Regions from separate parts of the Nocardia sp. NBC_00508 genome, predicted to be linked through region 2. Evidence: riboswitches for the same ligand, from Rfam matches in the RefSeq annotation. Region 2 holds a riboswitch; the other holds the start of a gene.
What was found. Region 2 has a riboswitch for cobalamin ahead of OHA40_RS18080 (CbtB domain-containing protein). Riboswitches for the same ligand answer to the same signal wherever they lie in the genome.
Positions count from the first base shown of each region.

Region 1: linked by a shared signal. The riboswitch ahead of metE (5-methyltetrahydropteroyltriglutamate--homocysteine S-methyltransferase) and the one ahead of OHA40_RS18080 (CbtB domain-containing protein) in region 2 are both predicted to bind cobalamin.

Region 1 is NZ_CP107852.1:5,609,706-5,625,649, reverse strand. It holds gene OHA40_RS25120 (PucR family transcriptional regulator) at 1-21, shown strand, start outside; gene OHA40_RS25115 (hypothetical protein) at 51-338, opposite strand; gene OHA40_RS25110 (serine hydrolase) at 444-656, opposite strand; gene OHA40_RS25105 (hypothetical protein) at 920-1,147, opposite strand; gene OHA40_RS25100 (hypothetical protein) at 1,501-1,779, opposite strand; gene OHA40_RS25095 (Hsp20/alpha crystallin family protein) at 1,818-2,237, opposite strand; gene OHA40_RS25090 (MerR family transcriptional regulator) at 2,487-2,741, shown strand; gene OHA40_RS25085 (hypothetical protein) at 2,912-3,145, opposite strand; cobalamin riboswitch at 3,546-3,776, shown strand; gene metE (5-methyltetrahydropteroyltriglutamate--homocysteine S-methyltransferase) at 3,924-6,194, shown strand; gene OHA40_RS25075 (hypothetical protein) at 6,652-7,515, shown strand; gene OHA40_RS25070 (nuclear transport factor 2 family protein) at 7,522-7,893, opposite strand; gene OHA40_RS25065 (bifunctional 2-methylcitrate synthase/citrate synthase) at 8,012-9,136, opposite strand; gene prpB (methylisocitrate lyase) at 9,142-10,050, opposite strand; gene OHA40_RS25055 (DUF1737 domain-containing protein) at 10,077-10,250, shown strand; gene OHA40_RS25050 (MmgE/PrpD family protein) at 10,259-11,782, opposite strand; gene OHA40_RS25045 (short-chain fatty acyl-CoA regulator family protein) at 11,928-13,349, shown strand; gene sigJ (RNA polymerase sigma factor SigJ) at 13,328-14,257, opposite strand; gene OHA40_RS25035 (DHA2 family efflux MFS transporter permease subunit) at 14,457-15,920, shown strand.
Region 2 is NZ_CP107852.1:4,063,548-4,079,491, forward strand. It holds gene OHA40_RS18015 (esterase/lipase family protein) at 1-353, shown strand, start outside; gene OHA40_RS18020 (ATP-dependent Clp protease ATP-binding subunit) at 661-3,216, shown strand; gene OHA40_RS18025 (vWA domain-containing protein) at 3,341-3,985, shown strand; gene OHA40_RS18030 (response regulator transcription factor) at 4,082-4,789, opposite strand; gene OHA40_RS18035 (sensor histidine kinase) at 4,995-6,500, opposite strand; gene OHA40_RS18040 (ABC transporter ATP-binding protein) at 6,802-7,704, shown strand; gene OHA40_RS18045 (ABC transporter permease) at 7,701-8,564, shown strand; gene OHA40_RS18050 (TetR/AcrR family transcriptional regulator) at 8,634-9,263, opposite strand; gene OHA40_RS18055 (FMN-dependent NADH-azoreductase) at 9,370-10,017, shown strand; gene OHA40_RS18060 (DMT family transporter) at 10,019-10,339, shown strand; gene OHA40_RS18065 (OsmC family peroxiredoxin) at 10,686-11,126, shown strand; gene OHA40_RS18070 (hypothetical protein) at 11,186-11,668, opposite strand; gene OHA40_RS18075 (CbtA family protein) at 11,705-12,496, opposite strand; gene OHA40_RS18080 (CbtB domain-containing protein) at 12,487-12,681, opposite strand; cobalamin riboswitch at 12,712-12,862, opposite strand; gene mhuD (mycobilin-forming heme oxygenase MhuD) at 13,014-13,328, opposite strand; gene OHA40_RS18090 (alpha/beta fold hydrolase) at 13,387-14,136, shown strand; gene OHA40_RS18095 (dihydrofolate reductase family protein) at 14,197-14,793, shown strand; gene OHA40_RS18100 (A/G-specific adenine glycosylase) at 14,795-15,706, opposite strand; gene OHA40_RS18105 (carbonic anhydrase) at 15,806-15,944, shown strand, end outside.

The DNA.
Region 1 (15,944 bases), 1.5 Mb from region 2:
CACCTCCCAGGCGAGACCTGATATCAGCGCTGCAGACTCGGAGTCGGATCCTATGTCGCCCGGTCGGCTCCCGGCCGGGCGGTCACGCCGAGGCGATGATCGAGACCGAGGTCGGCGGCGCGGAGGGCGGCCAATTCGAGCGCGAGTTCGTTGTCGGCAGTGCCGTGGTCGTTCAGGATCTCGTCGAGGACCATTCCGTTCACCGCCTGCTCGCGTGTCAATGCGATATTCGGCAGCCAGCTGAGTTCCCAGCTGCCGCCAGCGAAGTCGGGCACGTAGCGCGCGATTTCCGGAGTGATGTCGCTGGTGATGAATAGGTCGGTCGTGTCGAGTGCCATGATTCGCTCTCATTCACTCTGTGCGGGATGACCCGGACAGCGGTTCGCGGGATGGCGGTGGTCGTGCTCGGTCACGGCCCGAACGCGCTGGTGTCAGGCACCTCCTCACCCTCTCCAGCGTCGACAAGTTCCAGTCCTACGCACCGGAAGCGTTCCTGCGTCGCGTGTCTCCGACACCGCTGCTGATGGTGATCGCGGATCAGGACCGCCGGAGACCCGGCGCCCGATCTCGCCAACCAGATGACCGAAAGTCACGCTGTGGTACAGGTGTTCCGTGCCCGGCGGCCACTGTGGTGGCTGCGTCTCGAGTGGATTGATGACCGGGTCCCAGGCGCATGCTTGTTCGAAGGTCAGCGTTCCGTCGATGATCGGCGGGCCAGGGCCTGGATGTTGAGCGCGGAAAACCGCGTACGAGTCTCACGATGACTTCGTCGGCGCCGGGTCGGCGCGTGTAGCAGGCGCCGACTGATACCGGCACGGCGTCGATATCGAGATCCGGCCCCCTGGCTGCCTGGCTTATGCCGGTCGCGCCTGGCCATAGCGGGGTCGGCCGGTAGGTAGTGCGGGTCCGGGTGCTGTGGTCAGCAGGCGGGGTAGTCGTAGTCGTCATCATCGTGTGGGGTGATCAAGGCTTGATCGATACGGTCGGTGAGGTCGGCAGTCTCGATCGCTGCGCGCAGGGCCTCGGCGAGTGGGTGCAGCGTGGTGGTGCCCAGGCCGATGTCGAGGTCGCTGTCCCGGACGGGAACGTTCTGGCCGACGCGGTCGAAGTCGCTGCCTGCGGGGGTGGTGGTCCAGGTGGCGGTCACGGCGGTCTCCTTCCCTCGAATGCCATCGGGTGGCCGATCCGGCGAAAGGCCGGGTGAGCCCGGAAGCCTCATGCTGACCGGGCCCACCCGTCGGCGGCAGGGACAACATGAACCTGTGCCGGTGCTCCCGCGAGGGGCGGCGCGCCGTGCCCGCTGCTGTGCCACGACAGTGGCTGTGCACGCGCCGGACGGGGTGTCCTGACGTCCGGGTGCCGGTGTGCAGGAACCAGGCCCGGCCGCCGGCCCGTATATCGCGAAAACACTTCTGTGCGAGAACGGTTTCGTGTGGTCTTCGTTGTCTTCGACGGGCATCACCTCGCTCTCACTCGTCATCGGATACCGCACCGAGGCTCTCAGCGCCGGGGGCGGGCCGCGCTGGCGAGCCGGCCCAACGCCCGGTCGGCGTCCGTGCAGCTGGGCGGTCCGCCCTCCCGGCGCCGCGCGCCCTGCCGTGGCCAGGGTGCGCGAGGTCCGCGCGGTGGCGGGGACCTCCACCGATCCCGGGCTTCGCGCAAGACCTGGTCGATCTCGGCGAACAGTTCCTCGAGATCGGGGTCCAACCCCAGCAGCCGGGCATCCAGGCCCGACAGCTCGCCGGGCTCGGTCGCAGCGTGACCGGTCGCGCACCTCATCGCGGGCATCATCACAGGACTCGCGTGAGGCTGCCGGGTCAGGCGTTGATGGCCTCGCGTTCGTCGTGGCGGCTGATCTCGATCTTGCGGGGCTTGGCCTTCTCCGCGACCGGGATCACCAGGCGCAGCACCCCGTCGCGGTAGTCGGCGCGGATCGCGTCGGTGTCGAGGTTCTCCCCCAGGAACAACTGGCGGCTGAACACCCCACGGGTGCGCTCCGCGGCGATCATCGAACGCTCGGGGTCCAGTTCCGGGCGCGAGGCCCGCACAGTCACCACGTTGCGTTCGATATCCAGATCCAGCGAGTCCGGGTCGATGCCGGGCAGGTCGAGTTCGACGAAGAACTCGTCTCCCTCGCGCCAGGCGTCCATCGGCATCACCGCCGGACGGGCCGGCGTGCCGAACACCTGCTGTGTCAAACGATCCAGATCCCGGAACGGATCGGTGCGCATCAGCATGGTCGCCACCTCCTACTTCACTCCATTCTCGATCGAAGGGAACTCAGATAACTTGTGTCATCTGACATAGATTTTTTTAGCACTCTGCCGAGATGAGCGCAAGCATCCTACGGAGGTAATCTGGAGATGGCAGAGAGAAGGAGTCGAATGCTGTCGGATCGATACGAGGACCACCCGACGGGGCACGGTCACCGGCCCGGCCCGGCGCAGGCGGTGTACGGGATCTCGGTGGCCGCCGAACTGGCCGGGATGGGAATGCATTCGCTGCGCTTGTACGAGCAGCACGGACTGGTCACACCAGCCCGCAGCACCGGCGGCACCCGCCGCTACAGCGACGACGACCTGGCGCGGCTCGCGCGCATCGCCGCCCTGACCGCGCAAGGGGTCAACCTCGCCGCGATCGCCCGCATCCTCGACCTCGAAGACGCCAACACCGAACTGCGCCACACCAACGCCGCGCTCAACGCGGAACTCGACCGACTACACCACCACAACCCGCAGTAACACTGGGCGCGCGGCCAGGCGGGAACCGATCCGCCGCCCCGCGCATGGACTGCTTCATCGTCCCGTCAGCCCTCTTGCCAGGACCACTCATCCGCCGAGAGCGAGCCGGGTGTTCATGTTGAGCTCGACCTCGCCGTAGGGGTTGTTATCTGGACAATTTGGTGCTCACCTCAGCATTCGGTAGGCCCTTCGGCCAGCTGGCAGTGCTCACCGAGTTCGGTCAGGAGCTGCCGGATGCGGCTGGCGGCGCTGCACGAGATGGCGCGCCGGCGTGGTGGGGTACTGCTGGTGGCGGCGTAGTCGATGGGAATGTCGTCGAGCAGGGCGCGGGTAACTTTCTCGCTGCCATCGTCGATGGCCAGGATCGCGGTGCCGCGGATCAGCTGCGACCGACTGCCGATCATGCCGCCGGTGCGCTGCTAGAGATAGTCCCCCAAATCGACCAGCGCGCCGGACTTGTGCCGGTGCAATTGCAGCATGCCCTCCAGTGAGGCGATCAGGGCGCGCCAGGTGTCGCGCTGCTCGCCGGTGCCGTAGGCAAAGGCCGTCGCGCCAATTACATGGAGTTACCCATGTGCTCACGAAATCAGATGTTGCGTTGAGAGCGCCGTTGTGGCCTACCGTCGATGCCGCGGCAGCAACCCGCGTCCCCCACCGGAGGCTGATCCAGATAAGGGTGACATGGCCAGGCCGGGCCGGTTACGCGCGCCCGCGGCTGCGGGGCCTATGCTGAAGGAGCAGCTGGTTCACCAGCGCGCGGCGAGATGGAGCCCCGACGTCGCGCGACGGAGTCGAGCCCGTCCGTGCGGCGACGTTACGGCGGGCGAGAGGGAACCCGGTGGGAATCCGGGACTGTCCCGCAGCGGTATGCAGGAACGACCGCCGTCACCAGGCACTGAGTTCACCGAGCCGGAAGGCTTCGTGACTTGGGAAGCGACGGCCAGTAGGTCGGTCATCGGGAACACCGGAGCACGCCGGTACGTCCCTCGGCCGGTGCCCGCGAGTCCGAAGACCTGCCAGCCGTGCCGGGTACGCCGTACCCGGCGGCCACCGCCTCGTGGATTGGGCGTGCGGATCACCAGCTGACGTGTCGGGCTCCTCGGCCGGGAATATCTCCGGCATGTCATAAGGTCCTCCGCCTGCCCGTATGGCGATGGCTTTCGTCCTCAGCAATGGAGAAACATCGTGACTGTTTCACAGCAAAAGCCGTTCACCGCAACGGTTCTCGGGCTACCTCGGGTGGGGCCGCGGCGCGAGCTCAAACGAGCCACGGAAGCCTACTGGGCAGGCGGGATCGACGCCGAGAAGTTGCACGCCGTGGCAAGTGATCTGCGGCGAGCTCAGCTCACCGAATTGCTCGCCGCGGGCCTGGACTCGATCCCCGTCGGGACCTTTTCCTATTACGACCAGATACTCGACACCGCCGTCCTGCTCGGCGCGTTGCCGCCTCGGGTCGCCGGGATCGCCGATCCGCTGGATCGGTACTTCGCCGCCGCGCGCGGCACCGACACGGTCGAACCGTTGGAGATGACCAAATGGTTCGACACCAACTATCACTATCTGGTGCCGGAAATCGGCCCGGACACCGCGTTCTCGCTGCACCCGGAGAAGCTGCTGGAGGAACTGCGGGAGGCGCTCGAGCTGGGCGTGCCCGCGCGGCCGGTGGTGGTCGGCCCGATCACCTTCCTGAAGCTGGCGAAGGCGACCGGCGGCACCGCGCTGACCCGGCTGCTCGAGCTGCTTCCGCTCTATCGGGAGTTGCTGCGCCGGCTGGCCGCCGCGGGGGCCGAGTGGGTGCAGATCGACGAACCCGTGCTGGTCACCGACCTCACGGCGGAGGAGATCGACCTGGTGCAGGCCACCTACGGCGAACTGGCCGAGGCGGCCGATCGTCCCGCGATCCTCGTCGCGACCTACTTCGGTGATCCAGGTGCCGCGCTCACCGCGCTGGCGAATACTGGGATCGAGGCCGTCGCCGTCGACTTCACCTCCGGCACAGACGTTTCCGCGGTGGCTGCGGTGCCCGCCCTGGCGGGCAAGCTCGTCGTCGCCGGAGTGGTGGACGGACGCAACGTGTGGCGCACCGACCTCGACCGTGCCCTCGCCACCCTCGGCACCTTGCTGGGATCCGCTGGGCACGTGGCGGTTTCGAGCTCGTGCTCGTTGCTGCACGTGCCGTACACGCTGGCCGCGGAGACGCGGTTGGACGAGCGGCTGCGGTGGTGGCTGGCTTTCGGGTCGGAGAAGGTCGCGGAGGTGCGCCTGCTCGCGACCGGCTTGCGCGAGGGCCCGGAGGCGATCGGCGCCGAATTGGCCGCGGTGCGGGCGGCACTCGCGGCGCGGCGGTCGGATCCGCGTCTGAACGATCCGCAGGTGCGCGCCCGTCTGGCCGCACTCGGGCCGGACGCCGTGCGCCGCGCTCCCGCCGAGCAGCGCCGTGAGCTGCAACAGGATCGTTTGCGGCTGCCCGCGCTGCCGACTACGACGATCGGTTCCTATCCGCAGACCTCCGCGATCCGGTTGGCGCGGGCCGCGCTGCGCAAGGGCGAGATCGATCAGGCGGAATACGTGCGCCGGATGCGCGCCGAGATCGCGGACGTCGTCGCGCTCCAGGAGGAACTGGGGCTGGACGTGCTGGTGCACGGCGAGCCGGAGCGCAATGACATGGTGCAGTACTTCGCCGAGCAGCTCGACGGTTTCGCGGCCACCGAGCAGGGGTGGGTGCAGTCGTACGGCACCCGCTGCGTGCGGCCGCCGATCCTGTTCGGGGACGTGGCACGGCGGGAACCGATGACCGTCGAGTGGATCGGCTACGCGCAGTCGCTCACCGACAAGCCGGTCAAGGGCATGCTGACCGGCCCGGTGACCATTCTCGCGTGGTCGTTCGTCCGCGACGACCAACCGCTGGAGGAGTCCGCCCATCAGGTGGCGCTGGCGATCCGGGACGAGACCGTGGATCTGCAGTCTGCGGGCATCCGGATCGTCCAGGTCGACGAGCCGGCTCTGCGCGAACTGCTTCCGCTGCGTGCGGACGACCAGCCCGCGTACCTGGAGTGGTCTGTGCGGTCGTTCCGGCTCGCGACCTCCGGTGTGTCGGATGCCACGCAGATCCACACGCACCTGTGCTACTCGGAGTTCGGCGAGGTGATCGACGCTATCGCGGGGCTGGACGCCGACGTCACGTCGATCGAGGCCGCGCGCTCGCGTATGGAGGTGCTCGACGACCTCAACGCGGCGGGCTTCGACCTCGGCGTCGGTCCCGGCGTGTACGACATCCACTCGCCGCGGGTGCCCAGCGTGGAGGAGATCACCACGTCGCTGCGCGCTGCGCTGAAAGCCGTTCCGGCCGAACGGCTCTGGGTCAATCCCGACTGCGGATTGAAGACCAGGGGCCCCGCCGAAGTGGAAGCCGCGCTGCGCAATATGGTCGCCGCCGCGGCGGCCGTCCGGTGAACGCGTCCTCCTGAGCGATGATCGGCGCCCCCTTCCCCCTGACGAAGGGGGCGCCGACTCACGCACGCCCGACCGGCCGCACTACATGCCGTCCCCTGGTTGCCCTCTCGCCCCGATCCTGACCGATTCCCCGGACTGCGCGAGCCAGTCCACTACGGGCTCAACCGGATTCCGGTTCCGGCCGTGGATGCCGTCGCCGCCGGGACGTATACCGCTCACACGGCTCCTCCCGCCGCGTCATCGGCACAACCCCCGCCCGCGTCCGCATCGCCTTCCGCCACGCCGTGTGACACCCGGAACAACGCTCCATCGGCATACCCCTCCTCGCACGTCTTCTCCGACTCGGTCTTTCCCCTCTTGCCCTACTTCGACGCGCGCACGCCCGATTCGGTTCCCAATAATCGCGACGAATTTCCGCTTCAACGAATGTCAGTGTGGCCGTGTAGTTTCCATTGCCATGCCGACGCAGCAGCACGAGGTGCTCGTAGAGATGTTCCGGTCGCAACCGCACCTAGCGGCCGGGTTGATCACCGATGCCTTCGGCATACCACTACCCGCGTATGCGCAAGTGCGTGCGGCGTCATGCGATTTCACCGATGTCGGGCCCAACGAGTTCCGGGGTGACACCGCACTGGTGCTCACGGACGCCAGCGGGACCGCCGTGGTCGGCATCGTCCTGGAAGTCCAACTCGGCCGCGACCGATCCCGGCAGTGGGCGTGGCCGGTCTATGTGAGCACCTTGCGTGCCCGCCTGGAATGCCCGGTCTTCTTGATGGTCGTCAGCCCGGATGCACGGGTTGCCACTTGGTGCCGGAAGCCGATCGAATTCGGTCACCCGGGCCTCGTGCTCCGCCCATTGGTGCTCGGACCGGACGTGGTGCCTACCGTGACCGATCTGGGCGAAGCTCGAACGCTGCCCGAACGAGCCGTCCTCTCCGCACTCGCACACGCGGACGGCCCGGACGCGGATCGGGTGTTCGAGGCGTTTCTCGCCGGATTGCAGAGCACCGACGACGAGCGCGCGAAAATGTACTATGACCTTGTTGTCGCGGCTCTGTCGAAGACAGCCCGGCACCGACTGGAGGAACTCATGACGTCTACCTTCAAGTACGACTACCAGAGCGACTTCGCCCGCAAGTACGTCGCACAAGGCCGCGCCGAGGAGGCGGTGCGGACCCTCCTCATGGTCCTCGAAGCACGCGGAATCGCTGTCCCGGACAAGACACGGGCCGAAATCATCTCTTGCACCGATCTCGACCGACTCGAATCCTGGACCCGCAAAGCCGCCACCGCCGAATCCGAGAACGACCTGTTCGACTGACCCGCTCTACAGTCCGAAGGCTCGGTTGATGACCGCCATGTCGAAGTAGTCGCGCCAGGTGGTGATGGCACCATCGGTGACCTCGAAGAAGCCCATGACCGGGAGTGGGGTCGCGCGGCCTGCGGAGCGCAGGGTGTCGGTGCGTTCGTTCATGACCACGCTGCCGGATGCGATCTGGTGGTGGATGTCGAAGTCGATGGCGTCGAAGGTGGTCAGGAAGCCGGCGATGAAGTCGCGGATGGCAGCGCGGCCGACGATGGGTTCCATCGGAATATTGTGGTAAACGGCGTCTTCCGCGAAGTAGGCGCTGATCCGGTCGGGATCGGGGTCGGACCAGCTTCGGCACATCGCACGGACGAGTTCGTCGGGACTCGGCATTCGCGTGGCTCACTTCCTGCTACCGCCGGGCGGGGTGCACCCACGATTCAACCAAGCAATTGCTCGGTAGGGAAGAGAATCGGGGTTTCCCCTGCCCGCCGGGGGCAGGTCGCTCCGTTCAGTGGCTGACGGCCAGCTTCCGCTGCGGCACGCCGGTGTACTCCGACAGCGGCCGGATCAACGTGTTCGATGCCGCCTGCTCGATGACGTGCGCGGTCCACCCGGTGATCCGGCTCATCACGAAGATCGGCGTGAACATCGCGATGTCGAACCCCATCAGGTAGTAGGCGGGGCCGGCGGGAAAATCGAGATTCGGCTTGATTCCGGTGGCCTCCGCCATCGCGCGCTCCAGTTCGGTGTACATGCGCAACCAGCGCTCACCTCCGGTCGCCGCCGCGACCCGCTCCAGCTCCGCGCGCATGGTCGGCACGCGGGAATCACCGTTCTTGTAGACCCGGTGACCGAAGCCCATCACCTTCCGCTTGTCCGCAAGCTCGGCGCGCAGCCACGACCCGGCCAGCTCCGGTTCGCCGATCTCCAGCATGGCGTGCATGACGGCCTCGTTGGCGCCGCCGTGCAGCGGTCCTTTCAGCGCCCCGATGGCGGCCGTGACCGCGCTGTACATATCCGATCGGGTGGAGGTGACCACCCGCGCGGCGAAGGTGGAGGCGTTGAAACCGTGTTCCGCGTAGAGGATCAGCGAGGTCTCGAACGCCCGCACGATTCGGGGGTCGGGCACGGCGCCGAAACACATGTTCAGGAAGTTCGCGGCGAAGCCCAGATGCGAGTGCGGCGCAATGGGATCCAGTCCGCGCCGCCGCCGCATGTCCGCCGCGATCACGGTCGGCAGCACTGCGGTCAAGCGCAAGGCTTTCGCCAGCAACGCCCGCTGCGTGGGCGTACCGCCGCGATCCTCCTCCGCGTCCTCGGCCCCGAGGTAGCTCACCACCGTGCGCACTACGTCCATCGGATGACAGGTCTCCGGCATCTTCTCGACCAGCGACAGGATCGACCGGTCGATGCGTCGCTGCGCGCGCTCGCGCTGACACAGCAGCTCCAGCTGCGCGACGTCGGGCAGTTCGCCGTACCAGAGCAGGTACGCGACCTCCTCGAAACCGCAATGCCGCGCCAGATCCGGTACGGCGTAGCCGCGATAAGTCAACGAGTTGGTCTCCGGCACCACCTTCGAGATGGCGGTGGTGTCGACCACCACTCCGGCCAGGCCCTTCTTGATCTCGGTCATGTCGGTCACTCGCTTCCGGTGTAGGTGAATATTCCGGCGTCGAATTCGGTGTACTGCTGGTAACGCAGCAGCTCGTAGAGCCTTGACCGGTGCTGCATAGTCCCGAGTAGCGCGGATTGCGTTCCGGTGCGGGCGATCTCGCGCAGCCCGTGCTCCACGGCATACATGGCCAGCCGCAGTGTGGTCACCGGATAGATGACCGCGTTGTAGCCGATCTCCTCGAGGGTGGATGCGGACAGCAGCTCGGACTTGCCGAACTCGGTCATGTTGGCCAGCAGCGGGACCTGCACGGCGGCACGGAATGACGCGAACTCCGCGGCGTCCGCCAGCGCTTCGGTGAAGATCAGATCCGCGCCCGCGTCGGCGTAGGCCCTGGCCCGGTCGATCGCCGCGGCCAATCCTTCGGTGGCGCGCGCGTCCGTGCGGGCGCAGACGATGAAGTTCGGGTCGCGCCGGGCCGAGACAGCGGCTCGCAGGCGGCGCACCATTTCCTCGACCGGAACCACGGCCTTGCCGTCGAGGTGACCGCAGCGTTTGGGGTTCACCTGATCCTCGATATGGCAACCGGCCAGGCCCGCGTCCTCCAGGAGGGTTACGGTGCGGGCGGCGTTCATCGGCTCCCCGAAACCGGTGTCGGCGTCGACGAGCACCGGGAGATCGGTGACCCTGGCGATCTGCTGCCCCCGGGCGGCCACCTCGCTGGCCGTGGTCAGCCCGATGTCGGGCAACGCCAGCTCGGCCGACATCACGGCGCCGGAGAGGTAGACGCCCTCGAACCCGGTCTCCTGGATCAGCCGGGCCACCAAAGGATCGAACGCGCCCGGTAGTCGCTGGATGCGCCTCGAGTCCAGACCCGCCCGGAACGCCGCACGCTTCTGCGCCGCACTCGTCGCGGCCGCCAGCAGGCCGGTCACCGCACCCACCGTCCTACCCTCAGGAGATGACCGGCGAACCCCTGCGTTACCGACTGATCACCGGCGTGGACGACGCCCGATTCTGCGAGCGGATCAGCGCCCTGCTGGCACAGGGGTATCGCCTGCACGGCTCGCCCGCGATCACCTTCGACGGCAAGAACGTGATCGCCGCGCAGGCGGTGACTCTGGACGACAACTAGCGCGACCATCAGAAGATCCCCTCCGGGGTGCGCGGCGCTCGGTCGAGCACCGCGTCGGACACGGTGAAGCTCAGCTGGTCCAGTTCACCCGCGTCCAGTTCCGGGGTCCGCTGCGCCGCGTCCAGGAATCGGTCCTGCTCGGCCTCGTCGAGCACTCCTTCGGCGAGGGTGCGGAATTTCGCGATGTACTCCGCTCGCCCGAACGGGCGCGCCCCGAGCGGATGCGCGTCGGCGACGGCCAGTTCGTCGACGATCGTCTCTCCGCTCTTCAACGTCACCACCGCCCGCGCACCGAATGCCTTCTCGCCAGGATCGGTGGCGTGGTAACGCCTGGTCCATTCCGGATCCTCGGTAGTGCTGATCTTGCGCCACAGCGCGACGGTGTCGGGACGCCGCGCCCGCTCCTGCGCGTACGACCGCTCGTGATGCCAGGTTCCGTCTTGCAGCGCCACCGCGAAGATATACGGGACCGAATGATCGAGCGTTTCGCGGCTGGCCTGCGGATCGAACTTCTGCGGGTCACCGGATCCGGTGCCGATCACCACGTGCGTGTGGTGGCTGGTGTGCAGGACGATCGAGGCGATCTGATCCAGATCGCCGATCCGCGACCGCATCCGGCGCGCCAGGTCGATCGGCGCTTGGCTCTGGTATTCGGCCGAGTGCTCCTTGGTGTAGCTGCTCGAGATCGCGAGCTTGGCTTCGCCCGGCCCGGGCAGTGGCACGTGGTATTCCGCGTCCGGGCCGCCGAGCAGGTAGGCGAGCACGCCGTCGGCGCCCTCCCAGATCGGCGCGGGCGCGCCTTCACCGCGCAGCGCGCGATCCACCGCCTCGACCGCCATCTTGCCCGCGAAGGCGGGAGCGTAGGCCTTCCAGCTGGAGATCTCCCCTTTGCGGGATTGCCGCGTCGCGGTGGTGGTGTGCAACGCTTGGCCGAGCGACTGATAGATGGTCTCGGTGTCGAGCCCGAGCAGCGTGCCGATGCCCGCGGCGGCGGACGGGCCGAGGTGGGCGACATGATCGATCTTGTGCTCGTGCAGGCAGATGCCGCGCGCCAGGTCGATCTGGATCTCGTAGCCGGTGGCCAGCCCGCGGATCAGATCGGCGCCACTGCGGCCGAGGTGCTGGGCGACGGCGAGGATCGGGGGAATGTTGTCCCCCGGATGCGAGTACTCGGCGGCGAGGAACGTGTCGTGGAAATCCAGTTCGCGCACCGCTACACCGTTGGCCCAGGCGGCCCACTCCGGCGAAACCCGCTGCCGCGCAGGCAATCCGAACACTGTCGAACCGGAACGACCCGCTCGCGGCCGGTAGGGCTGCGCGGTGGCCTGGGCACGCGCGGCGGTCACCGGGCGGCGGGTCAGCGCCGCGGCGGCCACGGCGGCGTTGTCGATGATCCGGTTCACGATCAGCGCGCCGACCTCGGCGGTGACCGCGACCGGATCCGCGGCGACCTCAGCGATCTTCGTGGCGAGATGTTCCGAGCGCGGAAACTCCTCGGCGGCGGCGCGGGCGCGTACGGTGTGTGTCTTCATGCATCCTCCACGAGCGTGTGCAAATCCCTCTTCGCACGCTACGCAGGCCGGACATATCGCTGAATACCTCGCAAAAGCATATTTTCGCGGGAAACAACTCCCGATTTTGCGATGATTGCGAATAATCGCCGCTACCATCGTGCGGGTGCGCAAGATGTATGCGGGCGCCCGGCTTCGGCGGTTGCGCGAAGAGCGGAGGATGACCCAGGCGGCCCTGGCGAAATCGCTGGACCTCTCGCCCAGCTACCTCAATCAACTCGAGCGCGACCAGCGGCCCCTCACCATTCCCGTACTGCTGAAGCTCAATTCCACCTTCGACCTCGACGTCCAGTTCTTCGCCGCCGATTCGGACGCGCGCCTCGTGTCCGACCTGCACGAGGTGCTGGTGGACGCCGCGGGCGGGCACACCGCACCGCTGACCGAGGTGGAGGAGCTGGCGACCCGCCAGCCGGAGGTCGCCAGAATCGTCGTGGCGATGCACCGACGACTACGCGCGACCACCGATCAGCTCGATCTGCTCTCGGCGCGGGTGTCCGCGCCCGCGGGCGCGCCTGGGGTGCCCATGCCCTACGAGGACGTGCGCGACTTCTTCTACGACCACCACAACCACATTCCGCAACTCGACATCGCCGCCGAGCAGCTGTTCGAGAACTCCGGCCTCTCCATCGGCTCGCTCGATCGCCAGCTCGCGCGGATCGCCGAAGAGCGCGCCAGGGTAACGGTTCTGGTGCGCGGCGACGGCGCTGACCCGACCATCCCCAAACGGCACTACGACCCGGAGAACCGCACGCTGACGCTGGCCCGGCGGTTGCGTCCTGGCCAGCGCGCGTTCCAGATCGCCACCACCCTCGCCTTCCTGCTGTACGGGGCCGAGCTGGACGCGGTACTGGCCGAAACTCCTGCACTCAGCGGCGAATCCCGCACGCTGGCACGGATCGGGCTGGCCAATTACTTCGCGGGCGCACTGGTACTGCCCTATGGGCGGTTCCTGCGGTCGGCGGAGGAACTGCACTACGACATCGACCTGCTCAGCTTGCGTTTCGAGGTCGGCTTCGAGACCATCTGCCATCGGCTCAGCACCTTGCAGCGGCAGGGACAGCGCGGCGTTCCGTTCTTCTTCGTCCGCACCGACCGCGCGGGCAATATCTCCAAACGCCAGTCCGCCACCGCGTTCCACTTCTCCCGGGTCGGCGGCAGCTGCCCGCTGTGGGTGGTGCACGAGGCGTTCGCGCATCCCGGCCGCATCCTCACCCAGGTCGCCGAAATGCCGGACGGCCGGCGCTACCTGTGGATCGCCCGCACGGCCGCGATCGCCCCACATGGCTTCGGCACCGCGGCGAAGAACTTCGCGATCGGGCTCGGCTGCGATATCGAATACGCCGAACGCCTGGTCTATTCGGCGGGCTTGCAACTGGACGACCCGGCAGCCGCGGTGCCGATCGGCGCGGGCTGCAAAGTATGCGAGCGCCCAGCGTGCGCGCAGCGCGCGTTCCCGCACATCGGTAGCCCGCTGGCGATCACCGAGCACACCAGTAGCGATCTGCCCTACCCGCGCCTCGGCCGCTGACCGGCCTCGATCCTGGTGAGTTTGTCCGGATTGGACACCGCGTAGATCCCGCGGATCCGGTCGGTGGCCGGATCGATGTCGAGGACGAGGACCGCGAACGGCGCGCCCGCGGAGAAGATCAGCGCGGCCGGGTCGCCGTTCACGAACCGATATCCGACACCGAAATCGGGCACGTCGTTCAATAGATTTCGGCCGGTGAGCAGGCGAGCGACCTTCTCGCGGCCGTGGATCGGGCGCAGCGCGGCCCGCCGCTTGCCGCCGCCGTCTGACCAGAATGCGACGTCCGGCGCGAGCAGTTCCAGCAGACCGGCCAGGTCGCCGTCCCGCTGCGCGGCGACGAGCTTCTCGGTCACCCGCCGCTGGGTGCGCGGGTCGGCTCGGTAGCGTGGCCGCCGCGCGTGAACATGCCCTCTGGCCCGGTGGGCCAGTTGACGGATCGAGGCGGGGCTGCGGCCGAGGATCTCGGCGATGTCGGTGTGCGGATAGCCGAATACCTCGTGCAGCACGAAGACCGCGCGTTCCAGCGGGGTGAGCGTCTCCAACACCACGAGCACCGCCATGGACACCGATTCGGCACGCAGCGCGCCCTGTGCCGCGTCCTCGGTGAGCTGTGGCGTGTCGGTGACCAGCGGTTCGGGCAGCCACGGGCCGACATAGGTCTCGCGCCTGCGAGAAATCGCCGCGCGGCGCGCGAGCGCCTGGTTCACCGCGATACGCACCAGATACGCCCGCGGATGCCGGATTTCGTCGCTGCCCTCCCCCACCCGGGCAGCCCAGGAAAGCCACGTCTCCTGCAGCACGTCCTCGGTGTCGGCGACGCTGGCGAGCATGGTGTAGACCACCGAGAACAGCAGTTCCCGGTGGTCGGCGAACACCCGCGTAGCGGCCTCGTCGGCGGTTTCGGCCATCGGAGCTCCTGTGTCTGTGCGGACAACCGCGCCTGTATCGGTCTCACGCATAGGAGCGAGACAGCGCCGCGATCTGTGACGTCCGGCCCCGAATTGTGATCCGTCTCTCGTCGCCGTGCGGCGATGTCACATCGGCCAGCGCGCCGAAGCTCTCGGTTTGCAACGGACGACAACGTCCGCATCGAGAGAGGACATCGGAGTGCTCGCACCCACCGAAACACCATCGTTCCTGGCGACCCGCCGCGGCAAACTCACGCTGGCGCTGCTGTGCACGGTCGCCTTCCTCGACTTCGTCGACGCCTCCATCGTCAACGTCGCGCTGCCGACCATCCAACGCGAACTCGGCATGTCCGTGCCGACGCTGCAGTGGGTCACCAGCGGGTATCTGCTCACCTATGGCGGGCTGCTGCTGCTCGGCGGCAGGCTGGCCGATCTGCTCGGACGGCGGCGGATCCTGAGTGCCGGGACCGTCGTCATCGGCGTGTCCTCCGCGTTGGGCGGGCTCGCCGACAGCAGCGGACTGCTGATCGCGGCTCGCCTGGCACAGGGTGTCGGCGCCGCGTTGATGCTGCCTGCCGCCCTGTCGATTCTCACCACCAGCTTCCGGGAGGGCTCCGATCGGCACACCGCGGTCGGAATCTGGGGAGGCGCCGCAGGGTTGGCATCGGCGGCGGGCGTGTTCCTCGGCGGGGTGATCACCGAGGGGCCGGGCTGGCGCTGGGTCTTCTACGTCAACACGCCGGCCTGCGTGCTGGTACTGGCGGCCATCCCGTTGCTGATTCCGAACGATCAGCGAAATGACATCCGACGCGGCTTCGACGTGCTCGGCACGCTCTTGGCAACCGCGGGCCTGATGACGCTGGTATTCGGCTTGGTGAAGGCCCCGGAATACGGGTGGGGCGACGCGCGCACGATCGGCGTGCTCGGTGTGGCCGCGGCTCTGCTCGTCGCGTTCGTCGTCAACGAGCGCGCCACGGCCGACCCGCTGGTCCCGCTGTCGATCTTCGGCATCCGCGGATTGGCCGCGGCCAACCTGACACACCTGGTGATCGCCGCGGGCATGCTGTCGATGTTCTTCTTCGTCACGCTATACATGCAGACGGTGCTCCGCTACGGCGAATTCGAGGCGGGGGTCGCCTACCTTCCGGTGAGCTTGACCATCGGTGTGGCCGCGGGTCTGGCGACGAAGTTCTTCTCGAGGACCGGAACCCGGATCTTCACGGTACTCGGGTCGCTGCTGTGCGGGCTCGGCGTTCTGCTGCTGTCGCGCATCTCGACCGACGGCTCCTACGTCACCGATCTGCTGCCCGGAATGCTCGTGATGTCGTTGGGTGCGGGCGCGGTCTTCGTCGCGAACACCACCGCCGCGAACGCGGGCGTGCCGCCCGAGCAGGCCGGTCTGGCCGCCGCGCTGCTCAATACCGGGCAGCAGCTGGGCGGGGCGCTGGGCCTCGCGGTGCTCACCGCCGTCGCGACCTCGCACACCAACGCCCAACTCGCCGCGGGCCACACGCCGATCGATGCGATGAACGCCGGGTTCGGGCGGGCGCTGTTCGTCGGCGGCGTGATCGGTGTGGTAGCAGCGGTCATCGGGATGTGGACCGTCAACGCGCGCGGGGATGCCGAGTCCACGGCGCCCGCCACCCAACCCGTGGCGCGCTGAGGTCGACAAGTGGCCGGGAATCGA
Region 2 (15,944 bases):
ACGACTGGGGCACGCGGCTCGGCCTCGGCCCGGTCTTCGACGCGGTGGCCGGATCGCCATGCCAGGCATGCCGCCAGGTGTTGCAAGGATCGGAGTTCGTGCGCGCGCTCAACAAGGACGGCGTCTACCACCCCGACGTGACTTATACGAATATCGCCACCGTGCTGGACGAGATGGTCGTGCCCTACACCGCGGGGCTGGTCGCCGGGCCCGGCGTCACGAACATCGTGGTTCAGCAGGGATGCGCGACGGACTACTCTGGGCATACGGGCATAGCGGGCAGTCCGAGGGCCGCGACCTACGTGCTCAACGCGCTCGATCCCGCCCATCCTCGCCCGGTGCCCTGCGGTTAGACGCTCTACACCGGGTAGGCAACCGGGGTTCTCCGTGCGCGTCGCAGATTCGGTCGTCGGGCAGCCTGTTCGCTGAGGGCAAAACCTGGCCGGAAACGAATCCCGCGACGCCCACGTTGTGAGTGAATGACCGTGCTGTCGCCGGTCGGCAATAGGGTGGACTGGCGACGGCGGCATCCCCCGCCAACTAGAGTGGAGACGCGGGGGCCGCAACCCCCGGGCTTCATGGCAGGCTGACGCCCACGGTTGTACACAGCACACTGCGACGTCTGTTGCCAGAATGTCGGAGCAGGAGAGTGAGGGAGCGATGTTCGAGAGGTTCACCGACCGCGCGAGGCGTGTCGTTGTCCTGGCCCAGGAAGAGGCCCGGATGCTCAACCACAACTACATCGGCACCGAGCACATCCTGCTGGGGCTGATCCACGAGGGTGAGGGCGTCGCGGCCAAGTCGCTGGAGTCGCTCGGCATTTCGCTGGAAGGCGTGCGCAGCCAGGTGGAGGAGATCATCGGTCAGGGCCAGCAGGCCCCGTCCGGGCACATCCCGTTCACCCCGCGCGCCAAGAAGGTACTGGAGCTGAGCCTTCGCGAGGCGCTGCAACTCGGCCACAACTACATCGGCACCGAGCACATCCTGCTCGGCCTCATCCGCGAGGGCGAGGGCGTGGCGGCGCAGGTGCTGGTGAAGCTGGGCGCCGATCTCAACCGCGTGCGTCAGCAGGTCATCCAACTGCTGTCCGGGTACCAGGGCAAGGAGCCGGTCGAGTCCGGCTCGCGCGGTGAGGCGGGCACCCCGTCCACCTCGCTGGTGCTCGACCAGTTCGGCCGCAATCTGACCCAGGCCGCGCTGGAGGGCAAGCTCGACCCGGTCATCGGCCGCTCGAAGGAGATCGAGCGCGTCATGCAGGTGCTCAGCCGCCGTACCAAGAACAACCCGGTGCTGATCGGCGAGCCCGGCGTCGGTAAGACCGCCGTGGTGGAGGGTCTCGCGCAGGCCATCGTCAACGGCGAGGTTCCCGAGACGCTGAAGGACAAGCAGCTCTACACGCTCGATCTGGGCTCCCTGGTCGCGGGCAGCCGCTACCGCGGTGATTTCGAAGAGCGCCTGAAGAAGGTGCTCAAGGAGATCAATACCCGCGGCGACATCATCCTGTTCATCGACGAGCTGCACACGCTGGTCGGCGCGGGCGCCGCCGAGGGCGCCATCGACGCGGCCTCGATCCTGAAGCCGAAGCTGGCCCGCGGCGAGCTACAGACCATCGGCGCGACCACCCTCGACGAGTACCGCAAGTACATCGAGAAGGACGCCGCCCTCGAGCGCCGGTTCCAGCCGGTGCAGGTGGGCGAGCCGACGGTCGAGCACACCATCAACATCCTCAAGGGTCTGCGCGACCGCTACGAGGCGCACCACCGGGTCTCCATCACCGACGGCGCACTGGTGGCCGCCGCGACCCTGGCCGACCGCTACATCAACGACCGGTTCCTGCCGGACAAGGCGATCGACCTGATCGACGAGGCCGGTGCGCGCATGCGCATCCGTCGCATGACCGCTCCGCCGGACCTGCGCGAGTTCGACGACAAGATCGCCGAGGCGCGCCGGGAGAAGGAGTCCGCGATCGACGCGCAGGACTTCGAGAAGGCCGCGCGGCTGCGCGACAAGGAGAAGCAGCTCGTCGCCAAGCGGGCCGAGCGGGAGAAGCAGTGGCGCTCGGGTGATCTGGACGTCGTGGCCGAGGTCGACGACGAGCAGATCGCCGAGGTGCTGGCGAACTGGACCGGTATCCCGGTGTTCAAGCTCACCGAGGAGGAGACCACCCGTCTGCTCCGCATGGAGGACGAGCTGCACAAGCGGATCATCGGCCAGGAGGACGCGGTCAAGGCCGTCTCCAAGGCGATTCGCCGCACCCGCGCCGGCCTGAAGGATCCGAAGCGCCCGTCCGGCTCGTTCATCTTCGCCGGTCCGTCCGGTGTCGGTAAGACCGAGCTGTCCAAGGCGCTGGCGAACTTCCTGTTCGGCGACGACGACGCGCTCATTCAGATCGACATGGGCGAGTTCCACGACCGCTTCACCGCCTCGCGGCTGTTCGGTGCCCCTCCGGGCTACGTCGGCTACGAGGAGGGCGGCCAGCTCACCGAGAAGGTGCGTCGCAAGCCGTTCTCGGTCGTGCTGTTCGACGAGATCGAGAAGGCCCATCAGGAGATCTACAACACCCTGTTGCAGGTCCTGGAGGACGGCCGCCTCACCGACGGCCAGGGCCGGACCGTGGACTTCAAGAACACGGTGCTGATCTTCACCTCGAACCTCGGCACCTCGGACATCTCGAAGGCCGTCGGCCTGGGCTTCACGCAGTCCAACAGCGAGGGCTCGAACTACGAGCGGATGAAGCTCAAGGTCAACGACGAGCTGAAGAAGCACTTCCGGCCCGAGTTCCTCAACCGCATCGACGATGTGATCGTCTTCCACCAGCTCACCACCGACCAGATCGTCGAGATGGTGGACCTGATGATCAACCGCGTCGCCACGCAGCTGAAGAACAAGGACATGGCGATCGAGCTCACCGATAACGCCAAGAACCTGCTGGCCAAGCGTGGCTTCGATCCCGTGCTCGGTGCCCGGCCACTGCGCCGCACCATCCAGCGCGAGATCGAGGACCAGCTGTCGGAGAAGATCCTCTTCGGCGAGATCGGCCCTGGCCAGACCATCGCGGTCGATGTCGAGGGCTGGGACGGCGAGGGCTCCGGCGAGGACGCCAAGTTCACCTTCACCGGCAAGGCGAAGTTGACCAAGGCCGCCGCCGAGGAGAAGCCCGAAGTCGTGCTGACCGGCGCGGCGGAAGGCTCCGCGGAGGCAGCTTCCGGCGAGTAAGTCGCGAATCAAAGGGGCTCGTACCACCTGTAGTCGGTGGTACGAGCCCTTATTCGTCGCACGATGCCCGGCGGCGGAGCGAGTACCTTGGGTGGGGTTCGTGAAACCGACACGGGGGTGTGCAATGACCAATCCGGATTCGACCCTGATCGCTGTTCTGCTGGACCGTTCCGGCTCCATGCAGTCGATCAAGTCCGACACCGAAGGCGGGTTCGCCGCCTATATCGAGCAGCAGCGCGAGGTGCCGAAGAGCATCGAGGTGACGCTGGCGCAATTCGACACCGAATACGAATGCCTCTACGCGAATCGGCCGATCGCCGAGGTGCCGCCGCCGAGCCTACAGCCGCGCGGGATGACCGCCCTGTACGACGCGGTCGGCAAACTGGTCACCGACGTGGGCGCGGACCTCGCGAAGCGGCCCGAGCAGGAGCGACCGGGAACTGTCATCGTCGTCGTGCTCACCGATGGGCACGAGAACTCCAGTAAGGAATGGTCGCACGCTGCGGTGAAATCGCTCATCACCCAGCAGCAGGATGTCTACAACTGGACTTTCCTCTTCCTCGGCGCAAACATGGACGCGGTGGCGATCGGCACCGAGATGGGCTTCGCCCCAGGGCAGTCGATCACCTACGCCGCGGCGCCGGGTGGCGTGAGCGGTGCATTCGGCGCTGCCGCCGCGTACTCCACGCGCGCGCAGTCCGCACCGGTGGGGGCCCCGCGCCCCGTCTTCACCGAAGCCGAACGCCGACAGGCGAATCCGGAAAGCTGACAACGGACCGGTCCCTTGCGGAGTCGTCCGGACCGAACCGGGGTCGATCATCGGCTACGGTTCGCTCACCAGCGGTCTCGTGGTGGCGGGAGACCACTATTGCCAGCCTGGGCGGACCAGGCCGGATTCGTAGGCCATGACCACGAGTTGGGTTCGGTCTCTTGCGTTCAGTTTGGTGAGGATACGGCTGACGTGGGTGCGTGCCGTGGCGGGGCTCATGAAGAGACGTTCGCCGATTTCGGCGTTGGTGAGGCCCTCGGCGACCAGGGCCATCACCTCGCGCTCGCGCTCGGTGAGTTCGGCGAGGGTCGCGGGCGGTGGCGTCTTCGCGCGCGCGGAGAACTCCGCGATCAGCCTGCGGGTGACGCCGGGGGACAGCAGGGCATCGCCGGCCGCGACGACGCGAACGGCGCGCACCAGATCGGCCGGCTCGGTGTGTTTGACGAGAAATCCCGTCGCCCCGGAGCGCATCGCCTCGAAGACGTACTCGTCGAGCTCGAAGGTGGTCAGCACGACCACTCGCACCTCGGCGAGTTTCGCGTCCTCGGCGATCATGCGAGTGGCGGCCAGGCCGTCCAGGATCGGCATGCGGATGTCCATCAGCACCACGTCCGGGTGAAGGCTGCGGGTCATGCGCACCGCCTGCTCACCGTTGTCCGCCTCGCCGACCACCTCGATACCGTCCTGGGCCTCCAGCAGTGCGACGAAACCGCCGCGCACCAGCGCCTGGTCGTCGGCCACCAAGACCTGGATGCTCGCCTGCCCGGCTGCGCCACCGGCCTGCGCGCCGTCGTGGTCATGCATCGGAGCCTCCTCTGCGTCGCCCGGGTCGTTCCGGTGGGCGCTATTGCTTTCCAGCGGAGCTACTCGGTTGCCAGACGTCTGCGGGCTGTACCCGCGCGCTGCCCGGCGCCGTCGCGCTGGGTTGCGCGGTGCGCGATGCCGTGTCGCCCGTCCGGGTGTTGTCGTGGTGGTCGTGCATCGGAGTTTCCTGTGCCCTCTGCCGGAGCTAGTGCTTCACTCGTCCGGCGGATGTGCTCGGCCGCTCGGCGGGCTCGTCCTGCGGACCATGAGGTGCGGCCGTACCCGGCTCTTTCGGAGCGGTCATGCTCGGTGTGGTGCTGTTCGGTGTCGTCCCCGATGTCGCCGTAGTGAGTCCAGCCGCTTCCTGATCGGGCGTGCTCGTTGCCGCTTTGCTCGGGGTGATCGTGCCCGGTGTGGCGCCGGTCGGCGTTGTACCCGGGGATGTCGCATTCGGTTCGGCCGCTCCTGGGTCGGGTGTCCGGGTGGGCAGCCGTGCCGCGACCCGGAATCCGCCGCTGGGACGGGGGCCTGCCGTGAGCGCGCCGCCGAGTGCGTGCGCCCGCTCGCGCATGCCGATGATGCCGTTGCCGCCGCTGCCGGAACGGGATGGGGCGCTGGTCGGGCGCGTGTTGTCGACGGTGATGTCGACCGAGTCCGACGTGTAGCGCACGGTCACCGTGGCGTCGGCGCCGGGCGCGTGCCGGAGCACGTTGGTCAACGATTCCTGGATGATCCGCACCGCCGCCGCGTCCATGACGCTGGGCAACTGCTGGGCGGTGCCGAGCACTCGGGTGTCGACCGTCAAGCCGGTCGCGCGCGGGAGCTGCAACAGCTCGTCCAAGTCGCTGATGCTCGGTGCGGGAGCGCGGGGGGCGGGCGGTGGCCCGGCGGCATCGGTGTTCGCCGTGGCGTGTGCGCGACTGTCGCTGTCGCTCGAAGCACCCTCGGCGGCAGACAGGTTGCGGCCGGTTCGCGAGCTACGGCGGCGCCGACGGTCGTTGTCCTCGTCCGTGCTCGCGGGGGCGTCGTCGGCCGGTTGGTCCCCGGACGCTGCGACCGTTCCGGAGCGGATCGTGTGCAGCAGCGCGTGCACATCGGCCAGTGCGTCGCGGCTAGCGGCCTTGATCGCGGTCAGCGCGGTCTGCGCCTGCTCGGGTCGCTTGTCGAGTATCTCCAGCGCCACCGAGGACTGCACGTTGATCATCGACAGGCTGTGCGCCAGCACATCGTGCAATTCGCGGGCGATGGCCAGGCGCTCGTCGCTGGCTTGCCGCTCGCGCTGCGCTTGCTCGTCCCGGCGCGCGGCCTCGGCGCGCTGTCGGCGCGCGACGAGCACGGCCTTGCGCTGCCTGATCCCTTCGGCTACCGACAGCAGCACGGCCAGCCAAGCCATCAGCGCGAAGATCTGCCACAGGTTGGCGGGCCGGCCGAGCGGCGCGGGCACCGGCCAGACCAGGGTGAGATAGCCGAGCGGGACGAGCGGGTAAGTCCACCAACGAGATCCGCTGCTCGCGGCGGTCAGAAAGGCGACGACCAGCGAGACGAAGATCGGCCCGTATCCGTAGCCGCGCACGAAATACGCCAGGCATACGGCCAGGACGACGAACAGCACCGGCACCGGCTGCGCCCGCCGCCAGATGAGCGCCACCGGCCCGGCGAGCAGCAGCAGATACCCGAGCATATCGAGGGAGTGCACCCCCGTCTGCCGCATGTTCGCGAAGGTGCCCCCGACCACTTGAACCGCGGCCACGACGAGCGCGACCCCCCAGTCCAAGCCGACCGAGCTCCGATCTGTAATCCCTGCCACCCGCACGCACGTAGCCTATGCGGCTGGGCCGGGATTCGACGTCCGCCTGGGAACGTATTTCACGGATATCGCGCCATCGGCATCCGGAATGCGCGCTGGGCGCGGACGGAATTCCGCGGCGGCGCCGCGATAGTTCTCGATACGTACGCCGAACATCGCTCGGCGACGGATGCCAAGGCCAGGGTCTGCGGCGGATTCTCGGTGCATGACAGATTCGATCGTGGTCACCCGAGGGTTGACCAAACGCTACGGCGACCACACCGCGGTCTCCGGTGTCAGCATGAGCGTCGCGTCGGGCGAGATCTACGGGTTCCTCGGCCCGAACGGCGCGGGCAAGACCACCACGCTGCGCATGCTGGTCGGGCTGATCCGTCCCAGCGCGGGCGCGGCCACGGTGGCGGGGCGCAGTCCGGGTGATCCGGCGGTGGTCCGCCGGATCGGTGTACTCATCGAGGGCCCCGGTTTCTATCCCTACCTCTCCGGCCGGGACAACCTGCGGGTCCTGGCGAAGTACCGCGGACTCGGCCGAACCGAAGTGGCGGATGCACTACACCGGATCGGCCTGGCGTCCCGCGCCGACGACAAATTCCGCACCTACTCGCTGGGCATGAAACAGCGGCTCGGTGTGGGCGCCGCGCTGCTGGGCAGTCCTGATCTGCTCATCCTGGACGAGCCGACCAACGGCCTGGATCCGGCGGGTATGGCCGAAATGCGGGAGCTGATCACGGATCTGGCCGCCGAGGGCCACACTGTGCTGCTGTCCAGCCACATGCTCAGCGAGGTGCAGGAGATCTGCGACCGCGTCGGCGTGATCTCGCACGGCACGCTGCTCGCCGAAGCGACGGTCGCGGAGTTGCGCGGGGCCTCGTCGCTGCTGCTGCGGGCCGAGCCGCTGGAGGTGGCGTTGCCCGTAGTGCGTCGGCTGGTCGGCGAGCGTTCGGCGTTACCGACCGCGAGCGGTATCAGGATCGAGTCGGACGCCGTCTCCGCGCCCGCGGTGGCGCGTGCCGTTGTGGCGTCGGGCGCGGATCTGCTGGAACTGCGGGTCGACGAGAAATCCCTGGAGGAAGTGTTCTTCGAGATGACACGACTGGAGGCGGTGCGATGAACCGGTTGGTGCTGCGTGATCTGGTGGCGAGCACGAAAGCGGAAATGCTGCGGCTGCGCAAGTGGCCCGCGTTCTGGATACTCCTGGGCACGTGGATTCTGCTGAATCTCACGTTCGCATACCTGTTCAACTACTTGGCGTATACCTCGGGCGAATCCGGCCGAATGTCCAATGGGCTGCCTCGCCAGGCGCTGCTGCAGCAGATGTTGCCCGTCGCGGTCCCCGAAGTGTTCACGCAGGGGATGGCGATGTTCGGCGGCGCGCTGATGCTCATCCTCGGCGCGCTGACCGTCGGCAGCGGATATGGCTGGGGGACCTGGAAAACCGTGTTCACACAGCGCCCTTCGCGGGTGTCCACGGTCGCCGCGGTAGTGGTGAGTCTCGCGGTCGTGGTGGTGGGGCTGGTGTGCGTGGCGTTCGTTGCGGATATCGCGATCGCCGGACTGGTCGCGGTATCGGAGTCACAGCCGCTCACGCCGCCTTCGCTGGACCGGGCGCTGCTCGGAATCCTCACCGGAATAGTGATTCTGGGAATGTGGACGCTGGCGGGTGCGCTCATCGGCGCGATCGCTCGTGGTCCCGCGCTCGCCGTCGGGCTCGGCTTGGTCTGGGTGCTCGTGGTGGAGAACCTGCTGCGCGGCGTGGCGGGCATTTTCCCGCCGATCGAGGTCATCACCGATCATCTACCCGGCACGGCGGCGGGGTCGCTGGCCGGGGCGATGCGCACGGTCGACGGACCGGCTACGCCGGGTGTGCTCGAAGTGCTTTCGCGAAACGAATCTCTGGTCGTGCTGGTGAGCTACCTGGTGCTTTTCGCGGGTGGCACGATCTGGCTGATGCGCGGACGCGATCTGGTGTGATCAAGAGGGTGTCGAAGCCGTTGGCGGAGAGCGTCCGTCAACGGCTTTCGGTCATGTCCGCGTCTCGGGTCACTCTCGCTTCGCCGGTTGCGCATCACCGAGCACAGCTTCCGCGATGGTGCGGAGCGCGTCGGTGATCTGTTCGGAGTCGAGCCCGCGCTCGCGCTGCTTTCGATAGACCTCCGCTGCCAGCAGCGCGAGCAGTGGGTCGACCATAGCGTCCGGCTCGCGAATTTCCGCCGCCACCAATAGCGCTCGCACATGCGCGTACCAGAACCCGTACGCGCCGGTCGCGAACCGTGCTCCGCCGATTTCCGCGCCGAGCACCAGATGCGCGTGCGCGTCCAGCAATTCGACCATCGCGGCGTAGAACGCGGCCAGTCGCTCTGCCGGTGATGCTCCGGGGCCGAGCGGGGGAGGTCCGGCGAGCAATTTCTCCTGTAGGGCGCGCTCGTGCTCGTCGAGCAGGGCAACGGCGATCGAGTTGGTATCCGGATAGCGGCGATACAGGGTGCCGCGCCCAACGCCCGCAGCCTTCGCTATGTCGTCCATCGTCACCGCGCGTGGGTCCCGGGTGGCGAACAGTTCGGCCGCCGCCGTCAGCACTTTGGCCCGGTTGCGTGCCGCGTCCGCGCGTTCGTGCGGGCCTGCCTGCCGGCCGGAGCCGGTGCCGGCGAGCAGATCGGATCGGGGTTCCATGCCGCGACTGTAGCCGACTTCGAATTAACTGGACAATACGTCCATTTAGTCCTAGGGTCGCTTCAGCTGAATCGGACACCATGTCCATTTAATCGGAGGTTTGACCATGACCACCCTGTTGCACCTCGATGCCACCGCCCGGCGGCGGTCGATCAGCCGGGAGTTGAGCGCCGCGTTCGCCGATGCCTGGCGCGAGCGACACCCGGAGGGCGGCTACCGCTACCGTGATCTCGCGGCCGACCCCGTGCCCTTCATCGGAGAGGCGTGGACCGAATTGTGTGCCGCGGTGCTGGCCCTGCCACGCACGGATCCGGAGCGGCTCGGCGAATTGGTCCGCACCTCCGCGCAGGCCGCCGCGTGGGAGATCGTCGCGCCGCTGCTCACCGAACTGCTGGCGGCGGACGTCGTCCTGATCGGGACGCCGATGTACAACTATTCGATCCCGGCCTCGCTCAAAGCGTGGCTGGATCAGGTGACCTTCCCGCGAATGTCGTTGGGACACCGGCGCTTCGTCGTGACGTCGGCACGCGGCGGCGCATACTCGCCCGGCGCGCCCAAAGCAGCCTATGACTATCAGGAACGTTTTCTGCGCGATTTCTTCGCAGGCCATTTCGCCGTCATCGACACGGTTTTCGTCCACGCGGAACTAGCCAATTCCCGCGAGGATCCGGCACTCGCGGATCGGCGGGCCGAGCACGACGAGTCCTACGCCCGGGCGCTGGTGACAGCGCGCGATCTGGCCGCGGAGTACTGAGATGAACTGGGTAGTCCTCGGCATCGCCGGGCTGGTAGAGATCGTCTGGTCGCAGAGCATCAAACCGACCGAGAACTTCACCAGACTCGTGCCCACGCTGATCTGCTTCGCGCTCGGCGTCACCGCGGTGTACCTGCTGTCCCGCGCTATGCAGACGCTACCGGTGGGGACCGCCTACGCGGTGTTCACCGGCATCGGGGCGCTCGGCGCGATCGTCCTCGGCATCGTCCTGCACAAGGACCCGTTCAGCGCGGGGCGCATACTCGCGCTCGCGTTGATCCTCGGCGGCATCGTGCTGGCCCGGATTACGAACCCGGAGTGAGCGAACGGTTCGGCGGACGGTTCAGGCGCTGGATTGGTGCCCGGCGGGATGTCTCCCGTCGCCGCCGGGACCTTCTGTCGGTCCAGGTGGGCGTTTCGGCGCGCCACGGATTGCCCAGAGGTGAGTGGATCTTCGGCCGCGTGTGGTGCGTACCTGGTCGGGCGTTGGGCGGCATACCTCGATGTGCTTGGTGCGTATGGGTTTCCGGTGCGCCGCCCTGCCGTCGCGGCGCGCGTGTGAATAGGCCGCCGGGACGAAAGTGATCGGCGAACTGGTGGGCCGGAGCGAAGCGGCCGGGGTAGGTTTTTTGCTGAATCGTCAAACGATCATCGGCGAAAGGACCGTGATGCCCACACGTACCGCGCGTACCGCCTGGACCGGCACCCTGCAGGAGGGTTCGGGACAGGTCGAGCTGGCCAGTTCGGGGGTCGGCAAGTACGACGTGTCGTTCCCCAAGCGTTCCGCCGAGGAGGCCGACGGCACCACCAGCCCGGAGGAACTGATCGCGGCCGCGCATTCCTCCTGCTACGCGATGGCGCTCTCGGCGCAGATCGGCAACGCGGGCGGTGCGCCGGAGAGCCTGGACGTCACCGCCGACGTGACCCTCGGCCCCGACCCGGCGGGCGGCTTCCGGATCACCGGAATCAAGCTGACCGTCCGCGGTCGCGTCTCCGGCATCGACGCCGACGGCTTCCAGGCCGCCGCCGAGGCCGCCAAGGCGGGCTGCCCGGTCAGCAAAGCACTGGCGGGCGTCGACCACATCACCCTCGACGCGGCCCTCGCGTAGTTCGCGCAAACGCTTGCTCCCCGCACACTCGGTGACGTGTGCGGGGAGCTTGCGACAAATCAGCGCTTGTGGAAGTAGCGGCGGGCGGGGCGGGTGTAGAGCGCGGGAATCGCGATGAGAACGGCGGCTACGTGAACTGCGCGGAAGACACCGAGCGATACGGATGCGGGGGTCAGGTCGGCGAACAGGTCGCGGAGTTCCTTCGCCGAGATGGCCTCGGCCAGCGGCTCGATGATCAGCGAGAGCAGACCGAACCCGCCGATGCCCACGGTGATCACCAGACGCGCCCAACGGTCGCCGCGGGTCACGCGCACCGCGACGGCCAGTACCGCCAGGTAGATCGCCAACCGCATGCCGAATCCGGTCGCCAAGTCCGCCGGGTCGGCCTCGTCGAACGCGAGCGCTGCCCGCACGATCGCTTCGGCGATGCCCGCGAGCAAAGCGACGACCAGCGCGGAGAACGCGACGCGAACCGGGCGTGGTGGCGCGGAGACAGGGGCGTGCAGAGGGGCGGGCCGGGAAGAAAAGGCAGTGCCGGTCATGTGACCGACACTGCCTCAGCTAATTCCGGACGCGAATCAGTCCGCGGTAGCGGCCGTTACCCGTACCGGAGTATCGGTTCGCGTCGCGAATTCGGTGAGTGCCGCGAAGCCCAGGGCCAGGCACACCCACAGCGTCGCGGTCTCGGCCAGTGACGCCACCCGGAACTCCCACAGCAGGCTGGCCGGGAAATCCGCATTCACCTCGTTCACACCGGGCAGCAGGATGTAGCCGAGCCCGGTCACCAAGACGAACGCGGCCACACCGCCGATCAGCCGGACCGTGGACAGTTGTGCACGCAACACGGTGAACACCGCCACCGCGGCGCCGACCGCCACGATGCCGAGCAGCACCGCCGCCAGCCACAGCAGGGTGCGCTCGTCGATGGTTTCGGGATCACCCACCGCGGGCGGATTGGCCGGGTACTTGAAGAACGGCACCGCGACGATCGCGGCCCAGCCCGCCGCGCCCAGCGCCAGCGCGAGCCGCGGCCCGGACAGCGTGGTGTAGCGCCGCGCGACATGCGCGACCGAGGCGTAGATGGCGCCGAGCGCGAGCCCGGCCAGCCCGAGCGCGAGGAACTGCCCGAACTTCTGGCCGGTGCGGCTCACCAGTGGTTCTTCCTCGTCGCCGTGCGAATGCCCGCCCGACGGTTCGGCGGGTTCGCCGTGCGTGTGTTCGGCGGCGGAGCCCGCTTCTTCGATGGCGATCGCGGCGTCCACCTTGGGTTCGCCGACGAAGTAACCGACCGTCGCGGCCAGCAGCCCGGCGATGAGACCGGCCAGCAGGCCGCGTAGCAGCAGTGTTCCGAGTGAACCGATCAGTGGCACGGGAGCCCTAGCAGGTGGCGTCCGTCGTGCATCAACTCGTGCAGGTACATCCCGCTGCGCGAGATGGCGCCCTGATCGAATCCGACCAGGTAGAGGGTGAGTAGTGCGAGAAGAACGACACCAACCGTGACGAGCACGGTGGCCAGGGAATCGGTTGCCCGGCTGGGTGAATGCGCGATAGCCATTCGAGTCCTCCTTGGGATACGCGTCCCGTCGGGTAGTGACGCGACGGTGCCGGTGTCTGGCTGTCCGGCACCGGACTCGGTGCATGGAACACAGTGGCGCGACCGCTCCGGAATCTCACCGGATTACCGCGTCACCCTCGCGTTTGTCCTTCGAACTGTGACACCCGCACACACCCGGCGTCAACTATGTCCTGCGCGGCGGTACCACGGCCTCGGGCAAGTCGCCGGGCAGGCAGGAACCTGCCCGGCGAAGGCACCCAGGACCGCGACGCGAGCGACGCGCCCGGAGGCAGCAGTGTGCGCAAGGGCCCCGGGAGCGCTGCCCATCGGACTCAGTTCGCGGGCTTCCCCGCGACGTCGAGGACGACTTCGAACTCGAGCAGCGAAGCCCCGGTCGCGACCGGCTTCTGGCGCTCGCCCGCATGCGCTTCGCGTGCGGGCCCGTCCCGCCAGGCGGCGAAGGACTCTTCTGAATCCCACTGGGTGACAACGAAATACCGGTTCTCTCCGGCGACGGGGCGCAGCAACTGGAAGCCGAGGAAGCCGGGCGAGTTCTCGACCGCGTGCGCACGGTGGGCGAATCGCTTCTCCAGCTCGGGGCCCGCGCCCTCGGGAACCTCGATCGCGTTGATCTTCACAACAGCCATGCGTCCAAGCTAGCGGTTGCCACCGAGCAGGCGCTCGGTGCCTCGTATTGTCGAACCGATGTTGCACGACGAAGGCGGAGCGGGCGCGCCGATCCTGCTGCTGCACGGACTGATGGGCAGCGCGCGCACGTGGCGCGATCAGCTGGACTGGCTGCGCGAACACGGCCACGTCTACACCTTCGACGCCGCGGGGCATGGCAGGCCCGCGCCGGCGGAATTGACCACCGAGGCATTCGTCGACGACCTTGCCACCGGCACGGCGGAGATCACCGAGCCGATGGTGGTGATCGGACATTCGATGGGCGCGCTGCACGGGTGGGTGTTCGCCGCGACCCACCCCGAGCGGGTCCGAGCACTGGTGATCGAGGACATCGCGCCGGATTTCACCGGCCGCACCGCCGCGCACTGGGCCGCGATGATCGAGGCATGGCCCGAGCCGTTTCCCGACGACGAAGCCGTGCTTTCCTTCTTCGGACCGGTGGCCGGACAGTACTTCCTGAACTCGTTCCAGCGCGGACCGGAGGGATACCGGCTGCATGGTTCGGTCACCACGTTCCGTGACATCTCCGAGGAATGGGGGACGCGCGACTTCTGGTGGCAATGGCATGCCGTGCGCGTGCCTGCCCTGCTGCTGGAGGGCGAGCACAGCATCACCCCGCCGGGACAGATGCGGCGGATGGCCGCCGCGCATCCGGAAGCCGATTACGCCTTGGTTCCCGGTACGGGACATCTCGTGCACGATGACCAGCCACAGCGTTACCGGGCGGAGGTCGAACGCTTCCTCAGGCGCGTGCTCGGCGGTGGGTGACCGCGGACGTGCTATCTTCTTAACCACTGCAAGTGGAGTACTTCAAATGGAGTGATTTTAATGCGAGAACTCGTCTACTACGTCGCCATCAGCCTCGACGGCCGGATCGCGGGGCCGAAGGGGGAATTCGACTTCTTCTTCGCCCCACTGGCCGACGAGGAGCGTTCCGCCGCATACAACGCGTGGGTCGACACGCATTATCCAGAGGTCACTCCCACGGTCGTCCGTGCGGCCGCTGGGCTCACCGACGTGCCCAATGTCCGCTTCGACACTGTGATCCTGGGGTTGGGCAGCTACCGGCCCGCTTACGACGCGGGTATCGAGAGCCCGTACGCGCACCTGCGCCAGTACGTGGTGTCCAGCACTCTCGGCGAGGTCGCCGACCCGGACGTGACCGTCGTGGACCGCGACCCGCTCGGCCTGATCCGCGCCCTCAAAAAGGAAGGGGGCGATAAAGACATCTGGCTGTGCGGGGGTGGACGTCTGGCCGGCGAACTGATGCCGGAGATCGACCGGCTGGTGCTCAAGACCTACCCCGTGCTGGCGGGAGCGGGCGTGCCGCTCATCGACGGCGGATTCGACCCGGCGTTCTTCACCGTCGTGGACCGGCAGATTTTCGACAACGGTGTGACAGTCACGGAGCTCGCTCGCTCCTGAATCAGGCCGGCCCTGCCGCGTTGTGGCCGCCTTCGCCCGCGAGCGCGAACAAGCCGTCGGCGGTTTGTTCGATCAGGCCGTCCACCAGCAGCGAGTCGAGCGCCCGGTCACGTTGTCCGGGGTCGCGAGTCCAGGCGAGATCGAGGCGTATCCGCTCGACCGGTCCGCTGGCGTCCCGCAGGACGTCCAGCAGCCGACCGCGGGCCTGCCGGTCGGTGCCGTCGTACTTCTGGGTGCGGCGGACCACGTCGGTCACCGGTCTTCCGGCGGTGACCCATGCGCAGCTCGGCAGTGGACACTGCGAGCAATCAGGGGTGCGCGCGGTACACACGGTCGCGCCGAGTTCCATCAGGGCTGCGGAGAACACGGCGGCGCGGTCGATCCGGTGTGGCAGGAGGGCTTCGGTCTCGGCGAGGTCGCGCGAGGACGGGTTACCCGCTTCCGCGCGCCCGTGCACCGCCCTGGCAACCACGCGGCGGACGTTGGTGTCCACCACCGGAACCCGTTGGCCGTAGGCGAAACACGCGACGGCGCGCGCGGTGTAAGCGCCGATACCGGGCAGGCCGAGCAGGACGTCGACGTCGGCGGGCACCTCGTCGCCGTGCTCGGCCGCCAGCACTCTCGCGCACTCGTGCAGGCGCAGCGCGCGCCGCGGATAGCCGAGCTTGCCCCAGGCCCGCAGCACTTCGGCCGGCGAGGACGCCGCCATCGCCGAGGGAACCGGCCAACGCGCAACCCACTCGCGCCAGACCGGTTCGACGCGTACGACGGGGGTCTGCTGCAGCATGATCTCGCTCATCAGGATCTGCCACGCGGTGACGCCCGGCCTACGCCACGGCAGATCGCGCGCGGTCTCCCGGTACCAGTCCAGCAACGTGTCCGCGTCGATGCCCTTCGGTGCGCCGTTCCGCACTGCCCTCACTATCCCTGTCCTGCCGCCGCTAGGCGGTGTTTGCCCACCTGTAACCATCCGAACTCGCTGGTAACGCAAGGCTTGTGCACAATGGTCGGTATGCCGGATTCCAACCCGATCAGTGCCTGGAAGTCCCTGCGAGAAGGCAACGAGCGCTTCGTCAGTGGTGCGCTGCTGCATCCTAGCCAGGGCGCCGCAGACCGGGCCAAGCTCGTCAGCGGCCAGCACCCGCACGCGA